One region of the Herminiimonas sp. Marseille-P9896 genome, then DNA from elsewhere that is predicted to be linked to it. Evidence: predicted binding sites of a transcription regulator. Region 1 holds the regulator's gene; each other region holds the start of a gene.
The links. The regulator LexA, encoded in region 1, represses DNA repair genes until DNA is damaged. The targets are predictions, from matches to a motif close to ACTGTATNNNNATACAGT.
Positions count from the first base shown of each region.

Region 2: the regulator LexA is predicted to act here: its motif matches at 3,181-3,198, upstream of imuA (translesion DNA synthesis-associated protein ImuA).
Region 3: the regulator LexA is predicted to act here: its motif matches at 1,738-1,755, upstream of recA (recombinase RecA).

Region 1 is NZ_CAJEVT010000003.1:568,024-573,252, reverse strand. Features, by position in the region: gene H7U06_RS12985 (replicative DNA helicase) at 1-1,082, opposite strand, end outside; gene rplI (50S ribosomal protein L9) at 1,194-1,646, opposite strand; gene rpsR (30S ribosomal protein S18) at 1,673-1,957, opposite strand; gene priB (primosomal replication protein N) at 1,973-2,266, opposite strand; gene rpsF (30S ribosomal protein S6) at 2,294-2,662, opposite strand; gene lexA (transcriptional repressor LexA) at 2,933-3,592, shown strand; gene H7U06_RS12955 (RNA methyltransferase) at 3,603-4,376, opposite strand; gene H7U06_RS12950 (inositol monophosphatase family protein) at 4,508-5,229, shown strand, end outside.
Region 2 is NZ_CAJEVT010000002.1:806,187-811,415, reverse strand. Features, by position in the region: gene H7U06_RS09230 (NAD(P)/FAD-dependent oxidoreductase) at 1-463, shown strand, start outside; gene H7U06_RS09225 (formylglycine-generating enzyme family protein) at 482-1,462, opposite strand; gene H7U06_RS09220 (sulfite exporter TauE/SafE family protein) at 1,661-2,404, shown strand; gene H7U06_RS09215 (GNAT family N-acetyltransferase) at 2,416-3,006, opposite strand; gene imuA (translesion DNA synthesis-associated protein ImuA) at 3,257-4,051, shown strand; gene H7U06_RS09205 (DNA polymerase Y family protein) at 3,987-5,229, shown strand, end outside.
Region 3 is NZ_CAJEVT010000001.1:1,033,977-1,039,205, forward strand. Features, by position in the region: gene H7U06_RS05025 (sensor histidine kinase) at 1-66, opposite strand, end outside; gene H7U06_RS05030 (response regulator transcription factor) at 75-776, opposite strand; gene H7U06_RS05035 (ribonuclease HI family protein) at 872-1,552, opposite strand; gene recA (recombinase RecA) at 1,822-2,925, shown strand; gene recX (recombination regulator RecX) at 2,991-3,446, shown strand; gene H7U06_RS05050 (histone deacetylase family protein) at 3,491-4,423, opposite strand; gene H7U06_RS05055 (Stp1/IreP family PP2C-type Ser/Thr phosphatase) at 4,755-5,229, shown strand, end outside.

The DNA of each region.
Region 1 (5,229 bases):
TTGGCCAGACCTTTCAGGCTACGCGAAATCTCGGAAATCTCGGTAGCGCGGTTTTCACCGGCGGAGTTGGCCGACATCAGTTGCAAGTAATCGATGATGATCAGGCCCAGCTTGCCGCATTGACGCGCCAGACGACGCGAACGGGCACGCAACTCGATCGAGTTCAAGGCCGGAGTTTCATCGATGTACAGCTGTGCATCGTTCATTTTCTGGATCGCGTGCGTCAGGCGTGGCCAGTCTTCGTCGGCCAGACGACCGGTACGCAGACGGTGCTGATCGAGACGACCAACCGAACCCAGCATACGCATTGCCAGCTGAGCGCCACCCATCTCCATCGAGAAGACGGCGACTGGCAAGCCACTATCGATCGCCACGTTTTCACCGATATTGACGGAGAATGCGGTCTTACCCATCGAAGGACGACCGGCGACGATAATCAGATCGCCTGGCTGCAAGCCGGAAGTCATGCGGTCGAGGTCGGCAAAACCGGTAGGTACACCGGTGATGTCATTCTGCATGTCACGGTTATACAGCTCGTCGATACGCTCTACCACCTGCGTCAGCAGGGGCTGAATTTCCTGAAAACCTTGTGCACCACGTGCGCCCTCTTCCGCAATCGCAAAGATCTTGGATTCGGCCTCGTCCAGCATCTGCTTTACTTCTTTACCTTGCGGATTGAAAGCGTTGCCGGAGATCTCGTCAGCAACTGTAATCAGTTTGCGCAGCACGCCGCGATCACGCACGATTTCGGCGTAGCGGCGGATATTGGCAGCGGATGGGGTGTTCTGGGCCAGCGCATTGAGGTAGGCGACGCCGCCGACTTCTTCTGCCTTGCCACTGTTGGTCAATGCTTCGAATACGGTGATGACGTCAGCTGGTTTGGAGCTGTTGATCAGCTTGACCATGTGCTGGAAGATAATCCGGTGATCGTAGCGATAGAAGTCGTCCTGATTGACGAAATCGGCAATACGATCCCAGGCAGCATTGTCCAGCAGCAGGCCGCCGAGAACAGATTGCTCGGCTTCTATCGAATGCGGGGGGACGCGTAGGGCTTCTAATTGCGGATCGGCACGGGTGTTCATGGCGCGAATTATACCTGTTAGGAGCCCACCCTTTCAGAAAATGGGCAATAAAAAAGCCGGGAAAACCCGGCTTTTTGTGGGCAGCAAGTGCCCGAGGTACTTTAAGACGACTTAAGCGTGGTCGCCGATTACAGTGATCGTTACGTCAACGACTACGTCGGTATGCAATGCAACTGCAACAACGTGATCGCCAGCAACTTTCAATGGGCCGGTAGGCAGACGAACTTGAGCTTTTTCAACTGCAAAGCCTTGTTTTGCCAACGCCTCAGCGATATCGGAGTTGGTAACGGAACCGAACAAACGGCCGTCAACACCCGATTTTTGCGTGATTTGAACGGTTTGACCGGTCAGTTTCTCGCCTTGAGCTTGCGAAGCTGCCAGTTTTTCTGCAGCGATTTTTTCCAGTTCTGCGCGCTTGACTTCGAATTCAGCGACTGCAGCAGCGGTAGCACGACGTGCTTTACGTTGTGGGATCAGGAAGTTACGTGCGTAACCGTCTTTGACTTTTACAACTTCACCGAGGTTGCCGAGATTAACGACTTTTTCCAACAGAATGACTTGCATGTTTTTCTCCTATTTCAAGTCGTTAATTACGCGTTGTGCAGATCGGTGTACGGCAACAGCGCGAGGTAACGTGCGCGTTTGATTGCTGTATCAACCTGACGTTGATAGATAGCCTTGGTACCGGTCAGGCGTGCTGGCATGATTTTGCCGTTTTCCTGAACGAAGTCTTTCAAGGTATCTACGTCTTTGTAATCAACTTGTTCTACGTGTGCAGCGGTGAAGCGGCAGAATTTTTTACGCTTGAACAATGGGTTTTGTTGTTTGCGTTTTTCTTTGAGTTTGTTCTTGTCGAATTTTTTACCGAATGCCATTTTGGGCTCCTGTATCTAAATGTGGTTCTCGAAATCTGTGAGATGGAAAACAAGGCTTTTGCTGTTACGGCTCTTGCGTGCCAGAAATCCAGTGAACTGATATGTCCCGCCTAATTCGGCTTGATTGAATCGACCTGAAATTTCACCCGCAGCTATCGCGGTCATTTCAAACTCAACCAATCGTGGGATACCTGCTTCCATCTGTTGCGAACTGTGCAGCAAAACTGCTGACACTATCGGGACACCGGCCGGTGTGTAGCGCAAAATTTCACGCTCGGCGATGGTCGCAATAAACTGAAGCTGATTCACTCTCCGTCTGGTAACGTCTAAGGACTATTAGGCAGCAGGTGCCTCGGCGCGATGGCTCTTGGCAGCATCTTCCTTCTGCACAGCCTTCATCATTGGCGATGGTGCGGTTTCAGCCTTCTTCATTTTCACTGTCAGATGACGCAGAACGGCATCGTTGAATTTGAAGCCGGTTTCGATTTCAGCCAGTGTTTCGCCGTCACATTCGATGTTCAGGCAGACGTAGTGCGCTTTTGCCAATTTCTGGATCATGTACGCCATTTGACGACGGCCCCAGTCTTCGACACGGTGAATAACGCCGCCGCGTGCGGTGACGATACCTTTGTAGCGCTCGATCATTGCAGGCACTTGCTCGCTTTGATCCGGATGAACGATAAATACGATTTCATAATGACGCATGTAAGCTCCTTTTGGTCGGATTGAAAATCGCCCACCTCGGCGTCAAGACGAGTGTGGGAAGAGGAAAACCGGCAATCATACGCGCAAATGCAGGGAAACTCAATGCTTACGCAGGTTTATCGCCGCAATCCCGCATGAATACGTCGCAATTTGCACCGAAACCGCATAAATCAGCTTGCGTTTAGGCATGTACTGTATAAAAATACAGACTGTTCATACAAACAGTTTACGGGCGTCACAGCTACGCCCGTCACCAAACGGGCCTACGCAATGATCAAACTGACAGCACGCCAAGAACAAATCCTGAATTTGATACGCGATGCGATCGAAAATACCGGCTTTCCGCCGACCCGTGCCGAAATTGCAACAGAACTCGGTTTCCGCTCGGCCAATGCGGCCGAAGAACATTTGCAGGCCCTGGCGCGCAAAGGCGCCATCGAAATTTCCCCCGGTACCTCACGCGGTATCCGTCTGCGCGACATGGGCCACGGCGATGATCGCTCCTCTGCCCGCCAGATGGCCTTGCCACATCCAGCCCTGATGCAACTCAGCCTGCCGCTGGTCGGTCGCGTAGCCGCTGGCTCGCCTATCCTGGCGCAAGAACATATCGAAGCCACCTACGATGTAGATCGCTCGCTGTTCTCGGCCAAACCAGACTTCCTGCTGAAAGTACGCGGCATGTCCATGCGCGACGCCGGCATCCTCGACGGCGACCTGCTAGCAGTCAAGAAAATCGATACCGCGAAAAACGGCCAGATCGTGGTGGCACGTCTGGGTGAAGAAGTCACCGTCAAGCGTTACAAGAAATCCGGCTCATTGATTGAATTGCTGCCGGAGAACCCGGACTTTGAACCGATACGCGTGGACCTGGCGCACGACGAATTTGCACTGGAAGGCCTGGCGGTCGGCCTGATGCGTACCTGGAACTGAGGCAAACGCCTCAGTTTTTATCTCCGCCTTTATTCTTTTGCGCCAGTATCTGCTTGGCGATGCCACGCAGGATATTAACCTCTTCTGTCTCTAGCTGGGTACGGGAAAACAGGCGCTTCAGTCGTGGCATCAGCTTCTTCGGATTATTTGCATCAAGGAAGTCGATTGCTACCAGCGCCTGCTCCAGATGCGTATACATGCCATCGATCTGCGCCATGCTCGCGGCCTCACCCTGGAAGCCGATTTCTGTCGCAGTACGCGTCTCGCCTACTGCAGCCATACGTGCTTCATAAGCCAATACCTGCACCGCCTGCGCCAGGTTCAGCGATGAATAATCCGGGTTCGCCGGAATATTGATCAGTACATTGCACTTTTCCACGATTTCATTCGGCAAGCCGAAACGCTCATTGCCAAACACCACCGCTGCGCGCAAACCGCTCTCCTCAACCAGACGCGTCGCCAACGCACGCGGCGAAATCACCGGTGGCGAGAATTCGCGCAAGCGCGCCGTCACTGCGGCAGCAAAGTTGCAATCGACCAGTGCCTCTTCTATCGAACCAACGATGCGGGCAGACTGCAAGATATCCTGCGCACCACTGGCAAACGCAACCGCCTCTTCCTGTAACGCAGCATCCGGAAAACGCGGATTGACCAATACCAGATCGGTAAAACCCATGTTTTTGATAGCGCGCGCGGTCGCCCCGATATTGCCGGGACGGCTGGTTTCCACCAGGATAAAACGAAGTCGATTGAAAAGAGGCGTGTCGGTTTGTGGCTGCATCATTTAAAATAGCGGCATTGCGCGGTAAGAATCATGTCAGAAATGGCAACTCTATACCGCATCGCTCATTAATTTCAATTTAGGTGGTTCTGCTCGCCCTGAGGCGTAAGGACCGCCATTTTAACGGAAACTCTATGCATCCCATGCTTAATACGGCGGTCAAAGCTGCCCGCCGCGGCGCTGCCATCATCAATCGCGCGTCCTTCGATCTGGACCGTATCAAGGTCACCGAAAAAAAGCCTAACGACTTTGTGACCGAAGTGGACCAGGCCGCTGAGCAGGCGATCATAGAAGTCCTGAAATCCGCCTACCCCGACCACGCCATCCTCGCCGAAGAATCCGGCGCGTCGAGCAATCTGCACGACGAAAACGACAACGTCTGGATCATCGATCCTCTCGACGGCACCACCAACTTCATCCACGGCTTCCCGCAATACTGCGTATCGATCGCCCTGCAACAACGCGGCCAGATCACGCAAGCCGTGGTCTACGACCCGACCCGCAATGACTTGTTCACGGCGACCAAAGGCGCAGGCGCTTACCTGAATGAAAAACGCATCCGTGTCACCAAGCGCGACAAGATTGCTGACGCACTGATCGGCACCGGCTTCCCGTTCCGTGCAGGCGACGATATTGATGAATACCTGAAAGTCTTCAAGATCATGACGCAAAGCTGCGCTGGTTTGCGTCGTCCTGGCTCCGCTGCACTCGACCTGGCTTATGTCGCTTGCGGTCGTCTCGATGGCTTCTTTGAAAAAGGTTTGCAACCGTGGGATATGGCAGCAGGTTCTTTGCTGATCACTGAATCCGGCGGCATCATGGGCACCTTCGATGGTGAATCCGACTACTTGTACAA
Region 2 (5,229 bases), on a different contig from region 1:
ACCGATGTCGGTACACCAGGCCTCCATCGTCGCCGACTGGGGTGATGTCACGCTCTTTACCAATGGCAAAATCGAGCTGGATGATGAAGCACTAAACCTGCTACGAAAACGCAAGGTGCAGATAGAGACCACACCTGTCATCAGCATAGAAGGTGCATCCCCGGCGCTGGATGGACTACGCCTGGCCGATGGTCGGAAAATTCAGTTGGATGCACTCTTCGTGGCGGTGCAGGCAGAGCAAAGCAGCCCGCTCGCAGCGCAGCTCGGCTGCGACTTCGATGAAACACCTATGGGTTTAATCGTGCGCACCAGTAACGTGAAACTCACCAGCGTGACAGGTGTGTACGCCGCCGGCGATGCGGCACGTGTGCCGCACAACATCACGCTGGCGATGGCAGATGGTGTGATGGCGGCGATGGGCGTACATCAATCGCTGATCGCAGCAGAAGTCGCGCATGCATAAGACTGAACAGACAAGCAGCTAATCCGCCTCACGCAACAGACGCATGCCCACCAGCGTGTAACGCGTATCCTGCGAATTCCAGTTGCGATACGACGAGCGCGCATAGAACGACCAGGTATGCCAGGAACCGCCACGCCGCACGCGTACCGTGCCGTTGGCGGGTCCTTGCGGGTCATCGACCGGTGAATAGCTGTAGTAACGATCATCATGCCAGTCGGCAGTCCACTCCCAGGCATTGCCGTGTATGTCGTACAGACCGAAAGCATTCGGTGCGAAGCTGCCAACCGGTGCGGTGAAGGCAAAACCATCCGGCCCATCCAGCGCAAACTTCTTCCATTGCTGCCAGTTCCTCGCCGCATCGACATCGAATACATTCGCGGCACTCAGCAATGATTGCGGATCATCACCGCTGTAATAACGGGTACGGGTACCAGCGCGTCCAGCGTATTCCCATTCGGCTTCAGTCGGCAAACGATAGGTGCGCCCTTCCGTCTTGCTCAGCCATTTGCACATTGCCACCGCATCGTTCCACGTCACATTCACGACTGGATGCCGTTCATCTTGCGGGAAGCCGGGATTGCGCCACGAGTACTTTTGATTGCGTCCTTCAAAGGCATCGCCGCGACTTGATTTGGCCGGATCGTAATCCGGGTTATAGCCATAGCCGCCGGTGCCATCAGCTTCTGATTCGGGTTGATAGCCGGAAGCCTCGACAAAACGACGGAACTCGCCGACCGTCACTTCGTACTGGCCCAAATAAAAAGGATGGGTAATGCGCACCTTGTGCGCCGGACCTTCGTCGCTCAGTTCGACGAAACGTTTGTGATCGTATTGCGGATACTGTTGCGCCAGCACTTCCGCTGATTCATCGCTGCCCATGACAAATTCACCTGACGGAATCAGCACGAATTTCATGCCCAATGAATTCTGGATATTGCTGTCCAGCGACCACGCGCAGGAAGCTGCAAGGCTCAGCCCAAGAAAAAGTATCGTCCGCATAAACACTTAAAAAATAAGAAAAATGCACAGCCCCGATACTTCTTGAATGGGGATAGTTCACGCATGCTGACATGAAAAAATCAGCAGCGCAATATCAGCCACACGCCATGTGCAGTCACTCATCTCTGGCATAATCACAGGGATGATTTCACAGACAAAAGCAGCACCCCACCTGAAAGCCAGCAGCACATGCTGAGCATGGCCAGCGCGGCCCTGATGCTGCCAGCCATCCTGCTGACTGGTGCACTGATCGGTGCGTGCGGTATAGGCGGCGTGCTGCTGGTTCCTATCCTGACGCATCTCGGTGGTATTCCGCTGCCACAAGCAATCGCTGCTGCGTCCCTTAGTTTTTCCCTGCCCGCCCTCGTCGCTGTGCGTCCGATGCGACGCCAGCCCGAGTTGCTGCAACGCTGCCTGCCGCTGCTGGGTGGTGCTTTGCTGGGTGCTGCCGGTGGCGCGCTGACCGTGCACTGGCTATCTGCAGGTAGTCTGATGTTGGGTGTGATGCTGCTGGTTTTATTTGCCGGCTGGCGCGGTTTGCGTCCGCTCGATGTGGCGGTGACTCCGGCTGCTTTCCTCAGCACGCACAGCCTGTTTATGCTGGGTGCTGTAATCGGTTTTGGTTCGGCCCTGACTGGTACCGGTGGCCCGGTGCTGATCCTGCCGCTACTGATGTTGATGCGTCAGCCGCTGCCTTTCGCCGTCGTCGCAGGGCAGGCCATACAGTTTCCGATTGCAATCGCCAGCAGCACCGTGCATGCGCTGGAAGGACGACTCGATATCAAACTTGCGCTGATCTGTGGCGTGCTGATGCTGCTCGGTTCATTCGCCGGACAACGTGCGGCGGCCGCCCTGAATGTGACGCAACTGCAGCGTATGGTAGCGCTGCTCTTGCTGGCAGTTGGCTTGTGGTTTGGCTGGCTCTTGCTGCGCGGGTCTTAACGTATCACCGTTTAGCGCGCCATCTTTTGTTCCAGCATCGCCTTCACATCATTCCACTCTGTATCGATGATGCTAAAGCGTACCGAATTGCGCTTGCGGCCATCCGGCATGATGCGTTCATGCCTGACTATGCCTTCCTGCTTCGCACCTATGCGCAAAATCGCGGCGCGTGATTTCTCATTCAATTCATCGGTGGTGAATTGCACGCGTATCGCCTGCATAGTTTCAAACGCATGCGTCAGCAACAAATACTTGGCTTCAGTATTGATGCCGGAACGCTGGATAGAACTGCCGAGCCAGGTATGACCGATTTCCATCTTGCGGTTCGCCAGGTCGACCTTCCAGAAACGGGTGCTGCCGACGATCTGTCCGGTATCGCGACGGATGATGACGTAAGGCATGACGGTGCCTTGCTCACGTCCTTCCAGTGCGATGCCAATGTACTTATCCACGCTATCCGGTCCCGGGATCACGGTTACTTTTAGATTCCATAAGTCGCCATCGGCTGCAGCCTGTACCAACTGTGCGGCATCTTCTTTTTGCAAAGGACGGAGTTCTACGGTCGGGCCTGTCAGCACAGGCTGGATGAGCTGTTGTTTCATTGATGGTCTGCGCGCGTGTCGTTACGTTGCCGGACTCTCATCATAAAACGAGCAGCAAAACGGATGCAAAAATATTGCTAAGTGGAATCCACAAACAGGATGCGGCAACAGCATCGATAGCATTCCGGCAAGCCTCAGCAAATAAATCCGCACCTTTTCAAACAAAGCTTTTATACTGTACATACATACAGTATATTGACGCATGTAAATCAACTGAAGCTTTATCGCCAAGCAATACTTTGGAGGTCGTATGGCTGCCGCCCTGCACTTATCCCGATCCTTAGCCCCTCCTGTCGCCGCCCCCGAAATTCCGCCATCGTTGCCGGATGCCGTCTGGCGTGCCGACCAAATGGGTTCTTACCGTTCGACGCCGGTGCCATCCGGCTACCAGGCACTGGACCGTGAATTGCCGAACGGCGGTTGGCCACCCTCCGTATTGATTGAATTACTCATGGCGCAACCCGGCATAGGCGAGCTGCGCTTGCTCGCACCGACTCTCGCACGTCTCACGCAAACCGATAAAACCGTGATCCTGCTGGGGCCACCGCACATCCCTTATCCGGCTGCGCTGGAAGAGTTAGGCATACGCTTAAAGAAACTGATCCTGATCGAAACCGACAAGCCCGCCGATCGTATCTGGGCGATAGAACAAACCTTGAAAAGCGCCAGCTTCGGTGCGCTGCTGTGCTGGCTGCCGCAAGCACGCACCGATCATCTGCGTCGCCTGCAACTGGCAGCCGCTGGTGGTGAAGGCCTGAGCTTTGTCTTTCGTCCACTCAATACACAAGACACTTCGTCACCCGCACCGCTGCGTATCGTCTGCCAACCTGCAAAAGCAGGCCGCATGTCAGTCGAACTCATCAAACGACGTGGGCCAGTCCACGCCGCACCATTAATCCTGCCGCTCGCCATACCTGAAATCCTGCGGCAGCCACTCACGAATCGCATGTCAGGCACAACCATTTCCGATATTCCTACCTATGCTGTGGATCGCCCTACACTTGCCGCAACTGCCGCTCGACGCCGCGCTCCGTTGCCGGCTTAGGCATATCTCCTGCGAGCCGGATCCATATGACCATGTCCCCATCGTCATATGCGAACGGAACGTCGTAGGCTGGTGCAATCAACTGGCGGATGACGCAGGCATATGTGCGGGCAACTCGGAAGCCAGTGCACGCGCGCTGGCCGCTGACTTGCAGGCGTTGCCGCGCGATCCGGCGCAGGAAAGCAAGGCACTGGAAGAAGCCGCGCTGTGGAGTCTGCACTTCACACCACATGTCGTATTACGTCCTGATGGTTTGTTGCTCGAAGTCGGTGCCAGCCTGCGCCTGTTTGGCGGTCATCAACGCATCGCCACGCAATTACTCAGCGGTTTGCTGGAACTCGGCCTGCACGCACGCCTGGCCAGTGCCGCGACTGCAGGCGGTGCCTGGTTACGTGCGCAAACAGCAGGCATCACGCAAGTGTTTGCCCATGATGGCGATATCAGCGCAGCGCTCGATCCCTTGCCCCTGCATGTGCTGGACCATGCGCAAGCGCATCTGGATACGCTGGCTGGCATAGGCTGTCGCCGTCTCGGTGACTTGCGTCAATTGCCGCGCGCCGGTGTCGCGCGTCGCTTTGGCCAGGCGCTGCTGAGTGAACTGGATCGGGCTTACGGCACCGAAGCAGAAGCACACCAGTGGTTTGAAGCGCCCGCCATTTTCGACGTCAAACTGGAATTACCAGCGCGTGTCGAGCATACCGAAGCCCTGCTGTTTGCCGCACGCCGCCTGCTGCTGCAACTGACAGGCTGGCTCAGTGCACGCCATGCCGCCGTCGCTGGCATCACACTTTATCTGCATCATGAATCGACACGACAGCACGATCATCGCAGCACCGCGGTCAGCATCCAGCTCGGCATGCCGAGTCGCGACATCGATCACCTTGCACTCTTGCTGCGCGAACGCATGGGGCAACTGGACTTGATTGCACCTGTTATCGAGATCAGCCTGAAGGCAGATCAGATCACCGCACAGGCGGCGCCGAATACCGAATTATTCCCGACCCCGAGCTCGGATGCAGAAAATACCGGACGTCTGGTCGAGCGTCTGCAAAGCCGACTTGGCAACGAGGCCGTGCGCCAGCTCTCGGTCTTTGCCGATCACAGGCCGGAGAAAAGCGTGATGAGCAGCGTACTCAGCCATCAACAGGCGGCACGCCGTAATACACGCGATGCAGTAA
Region 3 (5,229 bases), on a different contig from region 1:
CGTCGCCATAGGCTTGTGCGGCGTACCGGCATCGGCTGGCGCATCGAGTCGTTGGGCGTCAGGCATGGGCTGGATTAGCCGGGTGGCGCGATGGTGTTAGGAGCTGTCTCGGTAAATTTTTCGAGGCAATAACCGAGGCCGCGCACGGTGGCGATGCGCAAACCGCCAATTTCTATCTTCTTGCGCAAGCGATGGACATAGACTTCGATCGCATTGTTGCTGACTTCCTCGCTCCATTCGCACAGATGATCGACCAGCTGTTCCTTGGAAACCAGGCGACCACTGCGTTGTAGCAAAACTTCGAGCAAGCCGAGTTCGCGCGCGGACAGATCCAGCATCTGATCGTTGATGTAAGCGATACGACCGACCTGGTCATACGAGAGCGGACCGTGCTTGATAACGGTTGGGCCGCCACCAGCACCACGTCGCGTCAATGCGCGCACGCGTGCTTCCAGCTCCGACAAGGCAAAGGGTTTGGCCATGAAATCATCGGCGCCCAGGTCGAGGCCCTTGACGCGCTGTTCGATCGAATCACCAGCGGTCAGGATGAGCACCGGCAAGCGCGAATTGCGTGCGCGCAGGCGTTGCAAGACCTCGAGGCCGGACATCTTGGGCAAGCCCAGGTCGAGTATGAGTAAATCGAAATCTTGGGTGGACAGGACGGAGTCCGCCTCTGCTCCATTTTTTACGCAATCGGTGGCATAACCGGACTGACGCAGGGAACGCGTTAAACCGTCGGCAAGCACACTATCGTCTTCGGCAAGCAGGATTCGCATGGGAATGGCAGGAGGGGGAAGTTGGCTCGTAGTCTATTGGGTTTCGCTCGCAGCAGCAAGACAAGTGTCATGCTGCGCGACTTGTTATTTACATATTAGGCCTGTTGCGGGTTTGCCGCTGCCGCACTGTTACGGATGGCCTGTTGTGACAGGGCGTCGGCCTGGGCATTCCGGTGACGTGGTATCCAGTTCAGGCTCACTTGCGGCAGGCGGGCGATCAGGCATTGCGCCTTTAAACGCTGTGCGCTGAGGATGGTCGCACCGCCGCTCTGGCTTGGTACATCGTTGATGACAACCTGGCTGTCGCCGTAAATCATGAGTTTATCGGCACCGGCCTGGATGGCTGTTTCCAGTACGCTGATGAGGGCGATGTATTCCGCCTCGCTGCTATCACCGATGCCGGCATGGAAACTGATCTCGGTCTCCGTGCCTTGCGGGCTTTTGAGCAGGCCGCCTATGCCCATCTTGCCCGGATTCGGATGGCAGGAGCCGTCGAACCAGGCCAGCCATGCGCTGGCATCGGGTTGCCGGGACGCCTGTTTCTGTGCGTGTGCCGTGAGTTTGGCCTGTTTATGCGCGGCGAGCTTGGTGGCGATATGTGCTTTTTCCTGCAGTCGTCGGGTCAACAGTTCGTTTAAAGGGCTGCTTCCTGCTACTTTGCTCAAGATTTCGCTCAGTGCTGCTTCTTCGCTGATGCCGAGGCGTTTCGCCAGGCGCAGGCTGGCGGACTTCTCTTTTTTATAAGCGATTTCGGATAATTCAGCGGCGGTGCACATATAGATAGGGTGTAAGCAGGTAGGCAGATATTACGTGGAAATCAGCTTGCCGCTGGAAGGAAATAGTCGCTCTTGCTAGTATGTGGGTTACTTTTCAGGCGCCGTGCTTGCAGATATGAATACATGTCAAAAAGCAATTTTTTTGACTGTTTTCAAAAATATCGCAAGAGCAGCTTGCATAAAGCACTGTTTTTTTATACAGTACGGTTTCTGGCTCCAAACACTGTATAAACCCTGTTTCGTTACAACCAACCGCCGAAAGAATCTTTATGGACGACAAAAAAATCGCTGCCAGCTCGGACAAGAGTAAAGCACTCGCCGCTGCACTAGCGCAAATTGAAAAGCAGTTCGGTAAAGGTTCGGTGATGCGCATGGAAGATGGCGCGGTCGTCGAAGAAGTACAGGTTGTATCTACCGGCTCCCTCGGACTGGATATCGCACTCGGCGTCGGTGGCTTGCCACGTGGCCGTGTGGTTGAAATCTACGGTCCTGAATCGTCGGGTAAAACCACGCTGACCCTGCAAACCATCGCAGAAATGCAAAAGCTGGGTGGCACTTGCGCGTTTATCGATGCAGAACATGCACTGGACGTGACTTACGCGCAGAAGCTGGGCATCAATTTGTCCGAGCTGCTGATTTCGCAACCAGATACCGGCGAACAGGCACTGGAAATCTGCGACGCGCTGGTACGCTCGGGCGGCGTCGACCTGATCGTTATTGACTCGGTCGCGGCACTGACACCACGCGCTGAAATTGAAGGCGATATGGGTGATTCCCTACCAGGTTTGCAAGCACGTCTGATGTCGCAGGCATTGCGTAAATTGACCGGTAGTATCAATCGCACCAACACGCTGGTGATCTTCATTAACCAGATTCGTATGAAAATCGGTGTGATGTTCGGTAATCCTGAAACCACCACCGGCGGTAATGCATTGAAGTTTTACGCATCGGTTCGTCTGGACATCCGTCGTACCGGTTCGATCAAATCTGGCGATGAAGTGATAGGTAACGAAACCAAGATCAAAGTCGTTAAAAATAAAATCGCTCCACCATTCAAGGAAGCGCACTTCGACATTCTGTATGGCGAAGGCACATCGCGTGAAGGTGAAATCCTCGATTTGGGCGCCGATGCCAAAATCGTTGAAAAGTCGGGCGCCTGGTATAGCTATAACGGCGAACGCATCGGCCAGGGTAAGGACAATGCACGTAATTACCTGAAAGAGCGTCCGGAACTGGCACGCGAAATCGAAAACAAGGTACGTGCTTCGCTGGGCGTGCCTGAATTGAGCCCGATCAAGGCGGATGAACCAGCTGCAAAGAAATCTTCGGCCAAGGAAAGCAAAGAAGCCAAAGAACTGAAAGAAGTTGAATAAGGTACAGCGTCGCTGCACTTGATTCAAAGTTTGATATTAACGAGCGCCCGCGCTGAAGGACTCATATGGCAAAACTGCAAGTGAGTCTGAAAGCGCGGGCGCTTCGCTATTTATCGGCACGCGAACACAGTCGGCAAGAGTTGGGACGCAAGCTGGCGCGCTATGCGCAAGAGGGCGACGACGTCGAAGCCTTGCTCGATACGCTGGAAGCAGCGAAGTTTCTTTCACAAAGTCGCTTTTCCGAATCGCTGGTACACAGACGTGCGGCTCGCTTCGGCAATAGCCGCATCATGTCTGAATTAAAAAGTCATGGCATAGATCCAGAGTCGCTGACTGACATCAAGGCGAATCTGGAAACAGATGAGTTTGCGCGCGCACGCGGAGTGTGGGAGCGCAAGTTTGGTACGGTGGCAACGAGTCAGGAAGAGCGGGCCAAGCAGATGCGTTTTTTGATGCAGCGCGGATTTTCGCATCGGGCGATACAGGCTGCGATGCGTGCAACAAATACAGACGAAGATTGAAATGCCAGTCTGTGTTTATAAGAACCACAGACTGGCAGACATGATTAGTGATCCATCAGGGCTTTGACATGCACTGCCGTGCTTGAAGCCAAACCTTCCAGGCTGTAACCACCTTCCAGTATAGAAACGATGCGTCCTGCGCAGGTTTCGTCAGCGATTTTCATCAATTCACGTGTAACCCAGTCAAAGTCATCATCCTGCAACTTTAGACCTGCCAGCGGATCCAGGTGATGCGCATCGAAGCCGGCTGAAATAATGATCAGTTCGGGATTGAAGGCACGGATAGCGGGCAGCATTTTTGCTGCAGTCTGTTCGCGGAACAAGGCCGAATCACAACCGCGTGGCAGCGGCACGTTGACGATATTGTGCGACACGCCGGTTTCCTTTTCGAGGCCGGTACCCGGATAGAAATGTGACTGATGGCTGGATGCATAGAACAATTCCGGCCGGTCATAAAACGCTGCTTGCGTACCGTTACCGTGATGGACGTCGAAATCGATGACGGCTACGCGTTCCAGCTTGTGTACTTCGTAGGCATAGGCCGCAGCAATCGCCGCCTGATTGAAAATGCAAAAACCCATCGCACGGCTGGGTTCGGCGTGGTGACCACATGGGCGGGTTGCGCAGAATACGTTATGCGCTTCGTTGTCCAGCACCAGGTCTACACCCGCGCAGGCTGCGCCTACACAGCGCATGACGGCTTCCAGCGAACCTGGCGACATGACGGTATCGCCGCCATCCAGCGGCATGGTGCCACGGTAGGGTGATGCGTCTTCAACGTCGAGTACAAAGTCTTCGGTATGGATGAGTAACACCTGTTCACGTGTGCCCATAGGCGCTTCGCGCCACTCTGCCGCGGCAAATTCCGGTACGCGCAAGGCGCGCAGGACGGCCTTCAAACGCTCCGGAGATTCAGGATGTCCGGAGCCAGGTTTGTGTTCCAGGCAGGCGTCGTGCGTATAGATAACTGTGGTCATATTTAATTATTGATGCCAGCTGTGGCGGCATCTTCTCCTTGATAAAAACCTGAATAGCGGATGCGTCGTTGCGCCCCGATCTGTGCATGCCTGCCATTATAGAGGCGCATTCCCGGGCAGGCGACTATAGCCGGCCGATTTAAACGACGGCTTCCTGGTATGCGGTAAGCAAGACAGTTTTATTGCGTTGACTGTGGCCGGATAGCGGTAAACGTCCATTTTTGGCCTGAAAGCAGGATATGATCTGTTCCTGTCAGGAATGTAAGTTCGCCTGTAGAAGAGTAATTCGTACTTTCACCGCCTAAAACCCAGCCGCTAATCTGCCATCTTTATGACGTATTCCGTCGAGCTTCAATTCGCCGCCAAAACCGATACGGGTTTGGTGCGTGCGCATAATGAAGATGCGGTGGAAATCAGTGAGGTACACAAAGCAGTCGTTTTGGCTGATGGTATGGGCGGCTACAACGCTGGCGAAATTGCCAGCGGCATCGCGACTACCGTTTTCCGCGCCGCGCTGGAACAGCAATTACAGCAAGTGCAGGAAAAAGGCCGTGCCACCAGCAGCAAGTCTTTGCAGCGACTGGTAGTGGACTCAGTCAGCGCTGCTAATGAGCAGATACTTGAGGTGGCACGCATCCAGCCGCAGTACAGCGGCATGGGTACGACACTGGTCGCCGCTTTATTCCATCATGACCGGGTTGTCGTCGCACACGTCGGCGATTCCCGGGCCTATCGTTTCCGGCGGGGACAACTGACACAAATCACTCGCGATCATTCGCAACTGCAGGAACAGATCGATGCTGGAC